2 regions of the Streptomyces sp. NPDC006733 genome follow, and region 2 is predicted to be linked to the other one. Evidence: predicted binding sites of a transcription regulator. Region 2 holds the regulator's gene; the other holds the start of a gene.
The links. The regulator HrcA, encoded in region 2, represses chaperone genes, less so after heat shock. The targets are predictions, from matches to a motif close to TTNGCACTCNGNNNNNCNGAGTGCNAA.
Positions count from the first base shown of each region.

Region 1: a site for HrcA is predicted at 1,504-1,530, ahead of groES (co-chaperone GroES). Genes of this name have one in related genera too.

Region 1 covers NZ_JBEYJD010000016.1:139,103-144,525, reverse strand. The annotation lists gene ABZ721_RS16665 (polysaccharide deacetylase family protein) at 1-163, shown strand, start outside; gene ABZ721_RS16660 (methyltransferase domain-containing protein) at 154-1,449, opposite strand; gene groES (co-chaperone GroES) at 1,678-1,986, shown strand; gene groL (chaperonin GroEL) at 2,097-3,722, shown strand; gene ABZ721_RS16645 (SDR family oxidoreductase) at 3,785-4,552, opposite strand; gene ABZ721_RS16640 (MOSC domain-containing protein) at 4,582-5,232, opposite strand; gene ABZ721_RS16635 (MOSC domain-containing protein) at 5,242-5,423, opposite strand, start outside.
Region 2 covers NZ_JBEYJD010000008.1:60,416-65,838, forward strand. The annotation lists gene hemW (radical SAM family heme chaperone HemW) at 1-1,207, shown strand, start outside; gene ABZ721_RS09680 (DUF3097 domain-containing protein) at 1,230-2,075, opposite strand; gene ABZ721_RS09685 (MBL fold metallo-hydrolase) at 2,114-2,839, opposite strand; gene hrcA (heat-inducible transcriptional repressor HrcA) at 3,009-4,025, shown strand; gene dnaJ (molecular chaperone DnaJ) at 4,026-5,159, shown strand; gene ABZ721_RS09700 (nitronate monooxygenase) at 5,223-5,423, shown strand, end outside.

The sequences.
Region 1 (5,423 bases), on a different contig from region 2:
CCAGCGCGGCGACAAGAAGCTGCACCCCGGCGACATCATCCTGGCCCACTTCCGCGGCCCGTCGGAGCTCAAGGGCACCTCCATGACCACGATGACCGCCAACATGCTGCGCGAGATATCCGCGCAGGGCTTCACCGTGGCCCGGCTGGAGGACTACGTCTGAGCCGGCGCCCCCACAGGCGGCCCCTGCACGGGCGGCCCCTGCACCGGCCGGCCCAGCAGCATCGACGGCGCGCCCGCCACGCGGGTCAGGAAGACCGTCACGGAGTGCGGGCCCTCCAGTTTGAGCCGCTTGCGCAGCTCCTCCGGCTCGATCGCGGAGCCGCGCTTCTTGATGACGGCGACGCCGACCCCGCGCTGCCGCAGCAGCGCCTTGAGCTTCTTGAGGCCGAACGGCAGCACGTCGGTGATCTCGTACGCCGTCGCGAACGGCGTCGGGCGCAGCTCGTCGGCGGTGACGTACGCGATCGTCTCGTCGATCAGCCGGCCGCCGACCCGCTCCGCGACCTCCGCGACCAGGTGGGCGCGGATCACCGCGCCGTCGGGCTCGTAGAGGTACCGGCCGACCGGGCCGACGCTCGGGTCGGGCAGCGGGGCGCCGGTCCACAGGGCCGTGCCGCCGGGCAGCAGGGTGGCGCCCACCGAGCCGGGGTCCTTGCCGAACCACAGCACGGCCTCCTTCACGTCCCCGCGGTACGAGATCCACTCCGCGGCGGCGTCGTCGGGGACGGCATCGTGCGGGATGCCCGGCGCGACCTTCAGGGCGGCGACCGGCACCTGGCGGGCGGCCCCGATCGCCCAGGAGAGCGTCGGCGAGTACGCCTCGGGATCGAAGATCCGCCCTCCCGTCGCCCGACCACCGCCCCTCGCCGACCCTCCCCCGGACTCCGTCCGGGGGTACCCCCGTCGCGGGGCCCCGCCCGTTCGGCCGCCGCGCCTCGCCGGGTCGACGAAGACGGCGTCGTAACCGCCGGTGTCGACCTCCGCGACGTCGGCGCAGCGCACCTCGATCAGTTCGGCGAGCCCCAGCGACCGCGCGTTGGCCTCGGCGACCGCGCAGGTCAGCGGGTCCCGGTCGACCGCCAGCACCTCCACGCCGGCCCGCGCGAGCGCGATGGCGTCGCCGCCGATCCCGCAGCACAGGTCGGCCAGCCGCCGCACGCCCAGCGCCGTGAAGCGCTCCGCCCGGTAGGCCGCGACCTCCGTGCGGGTGGCCTGTTCCACCCCGTCGGGGGTGAAGTACATCCGGTAGGCGTCCGCCCCGAACTTCGCCTCCCCGCGCTGCCGCAGCCGGGCCTGGCCGAGGACGGCGGAGACCAGTTCCGACGGGTGGTCCCGCCGCAGCCGGGTCGCCTCCGCCAGCTCGCGGGCGGGGTCGTAGTCGCGCAGCGACCCCAGCAGGGCCTGGCCTGCGGGGGTCAGCAGTGAGGAGAAAGCGTCGAGATCCACGCTCTGATTGTCCCCCGGCAGGGGGGCTGCCGGGCACCGCGCGGCGGCGCTCCGTTGGCACTCCGCTTGACCGAGTGCTAAAGCCGTCCTAGTCTCAGTTCTGGCACTCAGCACTGCCGAGTGCCAGCACAACAGCGACGGGCAGGTCCGGCACCCGCGACGACGGGCCTACCAGGTCGCCACCCAGACAGACACTCCCGTTAGCCCTTTGAAGGGGGAGGTCGGAACGTGACGACCGCCAGCAGCAAGGTTGCCATCAAGCCGCTCGAGGACCGCATCGTGGTCCAGGCGCTCGAGGCTGAGCAGACCACGGCCTCCGGCCTGGTCATCCCGGACACCGCCAAGGAGAAGCCCCAGGAGGGCGTCGTCCTGGCCGTGGGCCCGGGCCGCTTCGAGGACGGTAACCGTCTTCCGCTCGACGTTTCCGTCGGCGACGTCGTGCTCTACAGCAAGTACGGCGGCACCGAGGTGAAGTACAACGGCGAGGAGTACCTCGTCCTCTCGGCCCGCGACGTTCTCGCGGTCATCGAGAAGTAGGTCTGCTTCACCACTAAGCAGCAGCCGTGACCTTCCCCCGGGTGATCCGTGTCTACTGACCCGGCGCCCGGGGTTTGGTCTTTGACGAGGAAAAGACGAGGTAGGACGTAGTGCCGAAGATCCTGAAGTTTGACGAGGACGCCCGTCGCGCCCTTGAGCGTGGCGTCAACAAGCTTGCCGACACCGTGAAGGTGACGATCGGTCCCAAGGGCCGCAACGTCGTCATCGACAAGAAGTTCGGCGCGCCGACCATCACCAACGACGGTGTCACCATCGCGCGTGAGGTCGAGCTCGACGACCCGTACGAGAACCTGGGCGCCCAGCTCGTGAAGGAGGTGGCGACCAAGACCAACGACATCGCGGGTGACGGCACCACCACCGCCACCGTGCTGGCCCAGGCACTGGTCCGCGAGGGCCTGCGCAACGTCGCCGCCGGCGCTTCCCCCGCCTCCCTGAAGAAGGGCATCGACGCCGCGGTCAAGGCTGTCTCCGAGGAGCTGCTGAAGACCGCCCGCGCGATCGAGGGCAAGGAGGACATCGCGGCCGTCGCCGGTCTGTCCGCCCAGGACAAGCAGGTCGGCGAGCTCATCGCCGAGGCGATGGACAAGGTCGGCAAGGACGGTGTCATCACCGTCGAGGAGTCCAACACCTTCGGCCTGGAGCTGGACTTCACCGAGGGCATGGCCTTCGACAAGGGCTACCTGTCGCCCTACTTCGTCAGCGACCAGGAGCGTATGGAGGCCGTCCTCGACGACCCGTACATCCTGATCCACCAGGGCAAGATCTCCTCGATCCAGGACCTGCTGCCGCTGCTGGAGAAGGTCATCCAGGCCGGCGCGTCCAAGCCGCTGCTGATCATCGCCGAGGACGTCGAGGGCGAGGCGCTCTCCACCCTCGTCGTCAACAAGATCCGCGGCACCTTCAACGCCGTCGCGGTGAAGGCCCCGGGCTTCGGCGACCGCCGCAAGGCCATGCTCGGCGACATCGCGACCCTCACGGGTGCGACCGTCATCGCCGAGGAGGTCGGCCTCAAGCTCGACCAGGCCGGTCTGGACCTGCTGGGCACCGCCCGCCGCGTGACCATCTCCAAGGACGACACCACCATCGTCGACGGTGCCGGTGACAAGACCGAGATCGACGGCCGTGTCGCCCAGATCAAGGCCGAGATCGCCTCGACCGACTCGGACTGGGACCGCGAGAAGCTCCAGGAGCGCCTGGCGAAGCTCGCCGGCGGCGTCTGCGTCATCAAGGTCGGCGCGGCCACCGAGGTGGAGCTCAAGGAGAAGAAGCACCGTCTCGAGGACGCCATCTCGGCGACCCGCGCCGCGGTCGAGGAGGGCATCGTCTCCGGCGGTGGCTCCGCTCTCGTCCACGCCGTCAAGGTCCTCGAGGGCAACCTCGGCCTGACCGGCGACGAGGCCACGGGTGTCGCGGTCGTGCGCCGCGCCGCTGTCGAGCCGCTGCGCTGGATCGCGGAGAACGCGGGCCTCGAGGGCTACGTCATCACCTCCAAGGTCGCGGAGCTGGAGGCCGGTCACGGCTTCAACGCCGCCACCGGCGAGTACGGCGACCTCGTGAAGTCCGGCGTCATCGACCCGGTCAAGGTCACCCGCTCCGCGCTGGAGAACGCCGCTTCCATCGCGGCCCTGCTGCTCACGACCGAGACCCTGGTCGTCGAGAAGCCGGCCGAGGAAGAGGCGGACGCCGGTCACGGCGGCCACGGCCACTCGCACTGACACCACCACGTGGCGAGGCCCGGCACCCCCTCGGGGGTGGCCGGGCCTCGCCCGTTCCCGGCTCAGTTCTTCGGGTCGTACTTCCGGCCGGCCTTCGTCGAGACGCCGCTGAAGACCCGGCTGGGCAGGTGCCGCGCCAGCGCGACCGCCGCCTTGTAGCGGACGTCGGGCACGCTCACCGTCTTCCCCCGGGCCAGGTCGCGCAGGGCCGCGGCGACCACCTTGTCGGCGTCGAGCCACGCCCAGTCCGGCACGTTGTCCGCGTTCATCCCGGCCCGCTGGTGGAACTCGGTGCGCACGAACCCCGGGCACAGCGCCATGAACCGCACCCCGCTGCCCGCCAGTTCGGCCGCGACCCCCTCGGTGAAGCGCACCACCCAGGACTTGCTGGCCGAGTAGGTGCCGCGCGGCATGAAGGCCGCCACCGAGGCCACGTTGATCACGAACCCCCGGCCGCGCTCGCGCATCGACAGCGCCGCCGCGCCCGACAGCCGCAGCACCGCCTCGCAGTGCAGCTTCAGCATGGCCAGCTCGTCGGCCATCGGGGCTTCCAGGAACGTCCCGCGGTTGCCGAACCCGGCGTTGTTGACCAGCACGTCGACCCGGTCGGCGAGCCGGGCCTCGACCGCGGCGATCCCGGCCTCGTCGGTCAGGTCCGCGGCCAGCACCTCGACCGGCACCCCGTACCGCCGGCGCAGCTCCGCGGCGTACTCGTCGAGCCGCTTCTCGTCGCGGGCGACGAGGACCAGGGCGTGCCCGTCGCTCGCGAGCCGGCGCGCGAAGGCGGCGCCGATCCCTGCTGTCGCGCCGGTGATCAGTGAAGTCGTCATGCCCCGAAGTTAGCCGACGTCGGCCGAGGTCAGCCGAGCCGCTTGCGGATCGACTCCGCGTAGGCCCGGTTGATGACGCCGATCGCCGCCAGCGTCCGCGGCAGCAGCTCCGCCTCGGTCGTCATGGCCCGGAACAGGAACTCGACGGTCACCTCGTGATCGGGCCGCGACAGCACGGTTATCGGGTCGCCGGCCCGCACCGTGCCCGGCTCGACCACCCGCAGGAAGGCGCCGGGCCTGGCGTCCTGGGTGAAGCGCCGCACCCAGCCCTGCTCGTGCATCCACACGGCGAAGGTCCGGCACGGGATGCGCGGCGACGTCACCTCCAGCACCGCCCCGCCGACCCGCCAGCGCTCGCCGACCAGCGCGGAGTTGACCTCCAGGCCGGCCGTCGTGAAGTTCTCCCCGAAGACCCCGCTCGGGAGTTCGCGCCCGAGCACCTTCTCCCACCGGTCCAGGTCCTCCCGCGCGAACGCGTACACGGCCTGGTCGTCCCCGCCGTGGAACCGCCGGTCGACGACGTCGTCCCCCGCGAGCCCGCTGCCCGCGACCCCCTGCGGCCCCGGATCGGCGACGGCCACCGGCCCCTGGACGGGCCGCTTGTCGATACCGGTCCGCCCGGGATTCGAGTAGTCGACGGCCATCGAGCGGCCGACGTTGAGTGACAGGAGTCGCGACATGCGTGCACCTTACGGTCGCGCCCCCCGCCCGGCGACCCTCCGGCGGACCCATTCCAGATCCTCCGCGGGCAGCGCGTCCGCGACGAGCAGCCGCGGCAGCAGCTCCGGCTCGGCGGTCATCGCCCGGAACGTCAGCGCGACCGTCACGTCGTGCTCCGGCCGCCCGGTGATCTCCACCGCGTCCCCCGCGC
Region 2 (5,423 bases):
GCCGATGCCCGAGGACGGGGCGCTGCCCGCGAGCGCGCTCGCAGGGGCGGGCGCCCGGCCGCTCGGGTTCTACCTGCACGTCCCGTACTGCGCCACCCGCTGCGGCTACTGCGACTTCAACACCTACACCGCGAGCGAGCTGCGCGGCTCCGGCGGGGTCCTCGCCTCGCGGGAGAACTACACGGACCACCTCATCGACGAGGTCCGGCTCGCCCGCAAGGTGCTCGGCGACGACCCGCGCCAGGTCGAGACCGTCTTCGTCGGCGGCGGCACGCCGACCCTGCTCCCCGCCGCCGACCTGGTGCGGATGCTGGCGGCGATCCGCGACGAGTTCGGCTTCGCGCCGGGCGCGGAGATCTCCACGGAGGCCAACCCCGAGTCCGTCGACCCGGCCTACCTGGCCGAACTGCGGGCCGGCGGATTCAACCGCATCTCGTTCGGCATGCAGAGCGCGAAGCAGCACGTTCTGCGGGTCCTGGACCGCAAACACACCCCGGGCCGCCCGGAGGCGTGCGTCGCCGAGGCGCGCGCCGCCGGCTTCGAGCACGTCAACCTGGACCTGATCTACGGCACGCCGGGGGAGTCCGACGACGACTGGCGGGCCTCCCTGGACGCGGCGATCGGCGCCGGGCCCGACCACGTCTCGGCGTACGCCCTGATCGTCGAGGAGGGCACCCAGCTCGCGCGGCGGATCCGCCGCGGCGAGGTGCCGATGACCGACGACGACGTGCACGCCGACCGCTACCTGATCGCCGACGAGCGGTTCGCCGCGGCCGGCTTCGACTGGTACGAGGTGTCGAACTGGGCCACGTCGGAGGCGGGCCGCTGCCGCCACAACGAGCTGTACTGGACCGGCGCCGACTGGTGGGGCGCGGGCCCCGGCGCGCACAGCCACGTCGGCGGCGTCCGGTGGTGGAACGTCAAGCACCCGGGCGCGTACGCGCAGGCGCTGACCGAGGGGCGCAGCCCCGGCGCGGGCCGCGAGCTGCTCGCGGACGAGGACCGGCGGGTCGAGCGGATCCTGCTGGAGCTGCGGCTCGCGGCCGGGTGCCCGCTGTCGCTGCTGGCGCCCGCGGGAGCGGCGGCCGCGGCGCGGGCGGTGACGGACGGGCTCCTGGAGGGCGGTCCTTACGCCGAGGGGCGGGCCGTGCTGACCCTGCGGGGCCGGCTGCTGGCGGACGCGGTGGTGCGGGACCTGGTCGACTGAGCGGGTCCGCCGCCCGCGCGGCTCAGGGGGCCGTCACGAAGTCGATCAACTCCTCGACGCGGCCCAGCAGCGCCGGTTCCAGGTCCTTGTACGAGCGGACCGACGCGAGGATCCGCTGCCAGGCCTCGCCCGTCGTCTCCCGCCAGCCCAGCGCGTCGCAGACGCCCGTCTTCCAGTCCTGGCCGCGGGGGACCGTGGGCCAGGCGGGGATGCCGACGGAGGACGGCTTCACGGCCTCCCAGACGTCGATGTAGGGGTGGCCGACGACGAGGACGTCGGCGACGCCGGAGACCTGGCTCGCGAGCCGCGACTCCTTGGAGCCCGGCACCAGGTGGTCGACGAGGACGCCGAGGCGGGCGTCCGGGCCGGGGGAGAACGCCTCGACGATCGCCGGGAGGTCGTCGATGCCCTCCAGGTACTCGACCACGACGCCCTCGACGCGCAGGTCGTGGCCCCAGACCCGCTCGACCAGCTCCGCGTCGTGCCGGCCCTCCACGTAGATGCGGCCGGCCCGCGCCACCCGGGCGCGGGCGCCCTGCACCGCGATCGAGCCCGACGCGGACAGCAGCGGCCCGCGCCGCTGCCCGCGCGGCGCGCCCGGACCTCCGGCGCGCGGCCGCACCAGGGTGACGGCTCTGCCGTCGAGCAGGAAGCCGCGCGGCTCCATCGGGAAGACCCGGTGCTTGCCGAAGCGGTCCTCCAGGGTCACGGTCAGCCCCTCCGCCGTCTTCTCGCAGCGGACCACCGCCCCGCAGAAGCCGGTCGAGACCTCCTCCACCACCAGGTCCGGCTCCGCCGCCACCTCGGGCGCGGGCACGCTCTTCTTCCAGGGCGGGGTGAGGTCCGGGCCGTATTCTCTGCTGCGCATGGGGCGGATCGTACCCAGAGCCGCGGGCGGGACACGGGCTACGACGCGGCGAACCGGGCCGTCAGCGCGTCGCGTTGGGCGCGGACGAAGCGGGCGTCCACGACGGCGCCGTGGCCGGGGACGTAGAGAGCCGCCCCGCCGCCCACCGAGAGCAGCCGGTCGAGGGCCGCCGGCCAGCCGGCCGGGTCCGCGTCGGGGCCCGCCTGGGGTTCGCCGGACTCCTCCACCAGGTCGCCGCAGAAGACGACGGCGGGCGTGCCCGGCACGTGGACGGCCAGGTCGTGGGGGGTGTGGCCGGGGCCGGGGTGGAAGAGCGTGACCCTGCGGCCGCCGCCGAGGTCGAGGTCGAGCGTGTCGTCCACCAGCCGGTCCGGGCGGACCAGCGCGGCGGCCGCCTCGGCCGCGGGCCCGGGGCCGACGCCGTAGGTGACGGCGTCCTCGCGCAGCGCGTCGCGGCCGTGCTCCAGGCAGCCGTCGAGCGCCGGGTGCCCGTACACCCGCACCCCGGGGAAGGCGGCGGTGCCGAAGACGTGGTCGAAGTGTCCGTGGGTGAGGGCGATGTGCGTCACAGGGCGTCCGGTCAGCTCCCGCACCCGCAGCCGGAGTCGAGCGCCCTCGGCGACGGTGGAGCCGGTGTCGATGAGCAGGACGCCCTCGTCACCGACGACCAGGCCGATCGTCACGTCCAGGAAGGGAAGACGGCGGCGGGCGACGCCGGGAGCCAGCTGCTCCCAGCCGTCGGCGCCGGACTCTGCGGTATCCACGGGGCGACGCTATCGCCGCGGGGACCCTCCCCGCGCGCTACGCTGCCCGACCCTTGCCCTGCTCTTGCTACTCCGCCGTACACTGACTGCGAAGGACGCTGGCACTCGTATCGGATGAGTGCCAGGCCCGGCAGGGCCGGCGTGGTAACTACGGCTGGAGGTGTGCGCGATGCTCAGCGAACGCAGACTCGAGGTCCTGCGCGCCATCGTCCAGGACTATGTGGGCACGGAGGAGCCGGTCGGCTCCAAGGCGCTCACCGAACGCCATGGCCTGGGCGTCTCGCCCGCCACGGTGCGCAACGACATGGCGGCGCTGGAGGAGGAGGGCTACATCCACCAGCCCCACACCAGCGCGGGCCGGATCCCGACGGACAAGGGCTACCGGCTCTTCGTCGACAAGCTCGCCGGGGTGAAGCCGCTCACATCCGCCGAGCGGCGCGCGATCCAGAACTTCCTGGACGGCGCGGTCGACCTGGACGACGTGGTGGGCCGCACCGTTCGGCTGCTCGCGCAGCTCACCCGGCAGGTCGCCGTCGTCCAGTACCCCTCGCTCACCCGCTCCTCGGTGCGGCACGTCGAGCTGCTGGCGCTGGCGCCGGCCCGGATCATGCTGGTCCTCATCACGGACACCGGACGCGTCGAGCAGCGGCTCATCGACTGCCCGGCGCCGGTGAGCGACACGCTCCTCGCCGACGTGCGCGCCCGGCTGAACGCCCGGGTGGTGGGCCGCCGCTTCGCGGACGTCCCGCCGCTGGTGGCGGACCTGCCGGACGGCTTCGAGTACGACGACCGGCCGTCGGTGTCGATCCTGCTGGCGACGCTGCTGGAGACGCTCGTGGAGGAGACCGAGGAGCGGATCATGCTCGGCGGCGCGGCCAACCTCACGCGCTTCAACCACGACTTCCCGATGACGATCCGGCCCGTGATGGAAGCCCTGGAGGAGCAGATGGTGCTCCTCAAGCTCCTCGGCGAGGCCAACGACTCGGGCATGACGGTGCGGATCGGTCATGAGAATTTTCACGAGGGCCTGAATTCCACATCCGTTGTGGCAGTCGGCTACGGTTCGGGCGACGAGGCAGTCGCCAAACTCGGTGTGGTCGGCCCGACCCGCATGGACTACCCCGGAACGATGGGAGCGGTACGCGCAGTGGCACGTTACGTCGGACAGATCCTGGCGGAGTCGTAGGTGGCCACGGACTATTACGCGGTCCTTGGCGTGCGCCGTGACGCCGGACAGGACGAGATCAAGAAGGCCTTCCGCCGCCTCGCGCGCGAGCTGCATCCGGACGTGAATCCGGATCCGAAGACCCAGGAGCGCTTCAAGGAGATCAACGCCGCTTACGAGGTGCTCTCCGACCCGGCGAAGAAGCAGGTCTACGACCTGGGCGGCGATCCGCTGTCGTCGCAGGGCGGGGCGGGCGCGGGCGGCTTCGGTGCCGGTTTCGGCAACTTCAGCGACATCATGGACGCCTTCTTCGGGCAGTCCCAGCAGCGCGGTCCGCGGTCGCGGACCCGGCGCGGCCAGGACGCCATGATCCGGCTGGAGATCGAGCTGGACGAGGCGGCCTTCGGGACCACCAAGGACCTCCAGGTCGACACGGCGGTGACGTGCGGCACCTGCTCCGGCGAGGGCGCGGCGCCCGGCACGGCGGCCCAGACCTGCGACATGTGCCGCGGTCGCGGTGAGGTCTCGCAGGTCACCCGGTCCTTCCTGGGCCAGGTCATGACCTCGCGGCCGTGCCCGCAGTGCCAGGGTTTCGGCACCGTGGTGCCGACCCCGTGCCCCGAGTGCGCGGGCGACGGCCGGGTCAGGTCCCGCCGTACGCTCACGGTCAAGATCCCGGCGGGCGTCGACAACGGCACCCGCATCCAGCTGGCGGGCGAGGGCGAGGTCGGCCCCGGCGGCGGCCCCGCCGGCGACCTGTACGTGGAGATCCGGGAGCTTCCGCACCCGACCTTCCAGCGGCGCGGTGACGACCTGCACTGCACGGTGACGATCCCGATGACGGCGGCGGCCCTGGGCACCAAGTGCCCGCTGGAGACGCTCGACGGCATGGAGGAGATCGACGTCCGGCCGGGCACGCAGTCCGGCCAGTCGATCCCGCTGCACCAGCGCGGGGTGACCCATCTGCGCGGTGGCGGCCGCGGTGACCTGATCGTGCACGTCGAGGTCATCACGCCGAACAAGCTCGACGCCGCCCAGGAGGACCTGCTGCGGCAGCTGGCCAAGCTGCGCGGCGAGGAGCGGCCCACCGGCCACTTCCAGCCCGGCCAGCAGGGGCTGTTCTCCCGGTTGAAGGACGCTTTCAACGGCCGCTGAGGCCGCCGCCCCGCCGGGCGGGTCCGACCTGTTCGGGCCCGCCCGGCGTGAAACGATGGGCGTATGTCCCCGTTGACCGATCTCTCGTCGTTCTCGGAGTCCCCGATCATCCAGGCGCCGATGGCTGGCGGCGGCTCCACCCCGCGGCTCGCCGCGGCCGTGGGCGACGCCGGCGGCCTGGGATTCCTCGCCGCCGGCTACAAGACGCCGGAAGCGATGTACGAGGAGATCCGGCAGCTGCGCGACCTGACGTCGAAACCGTTC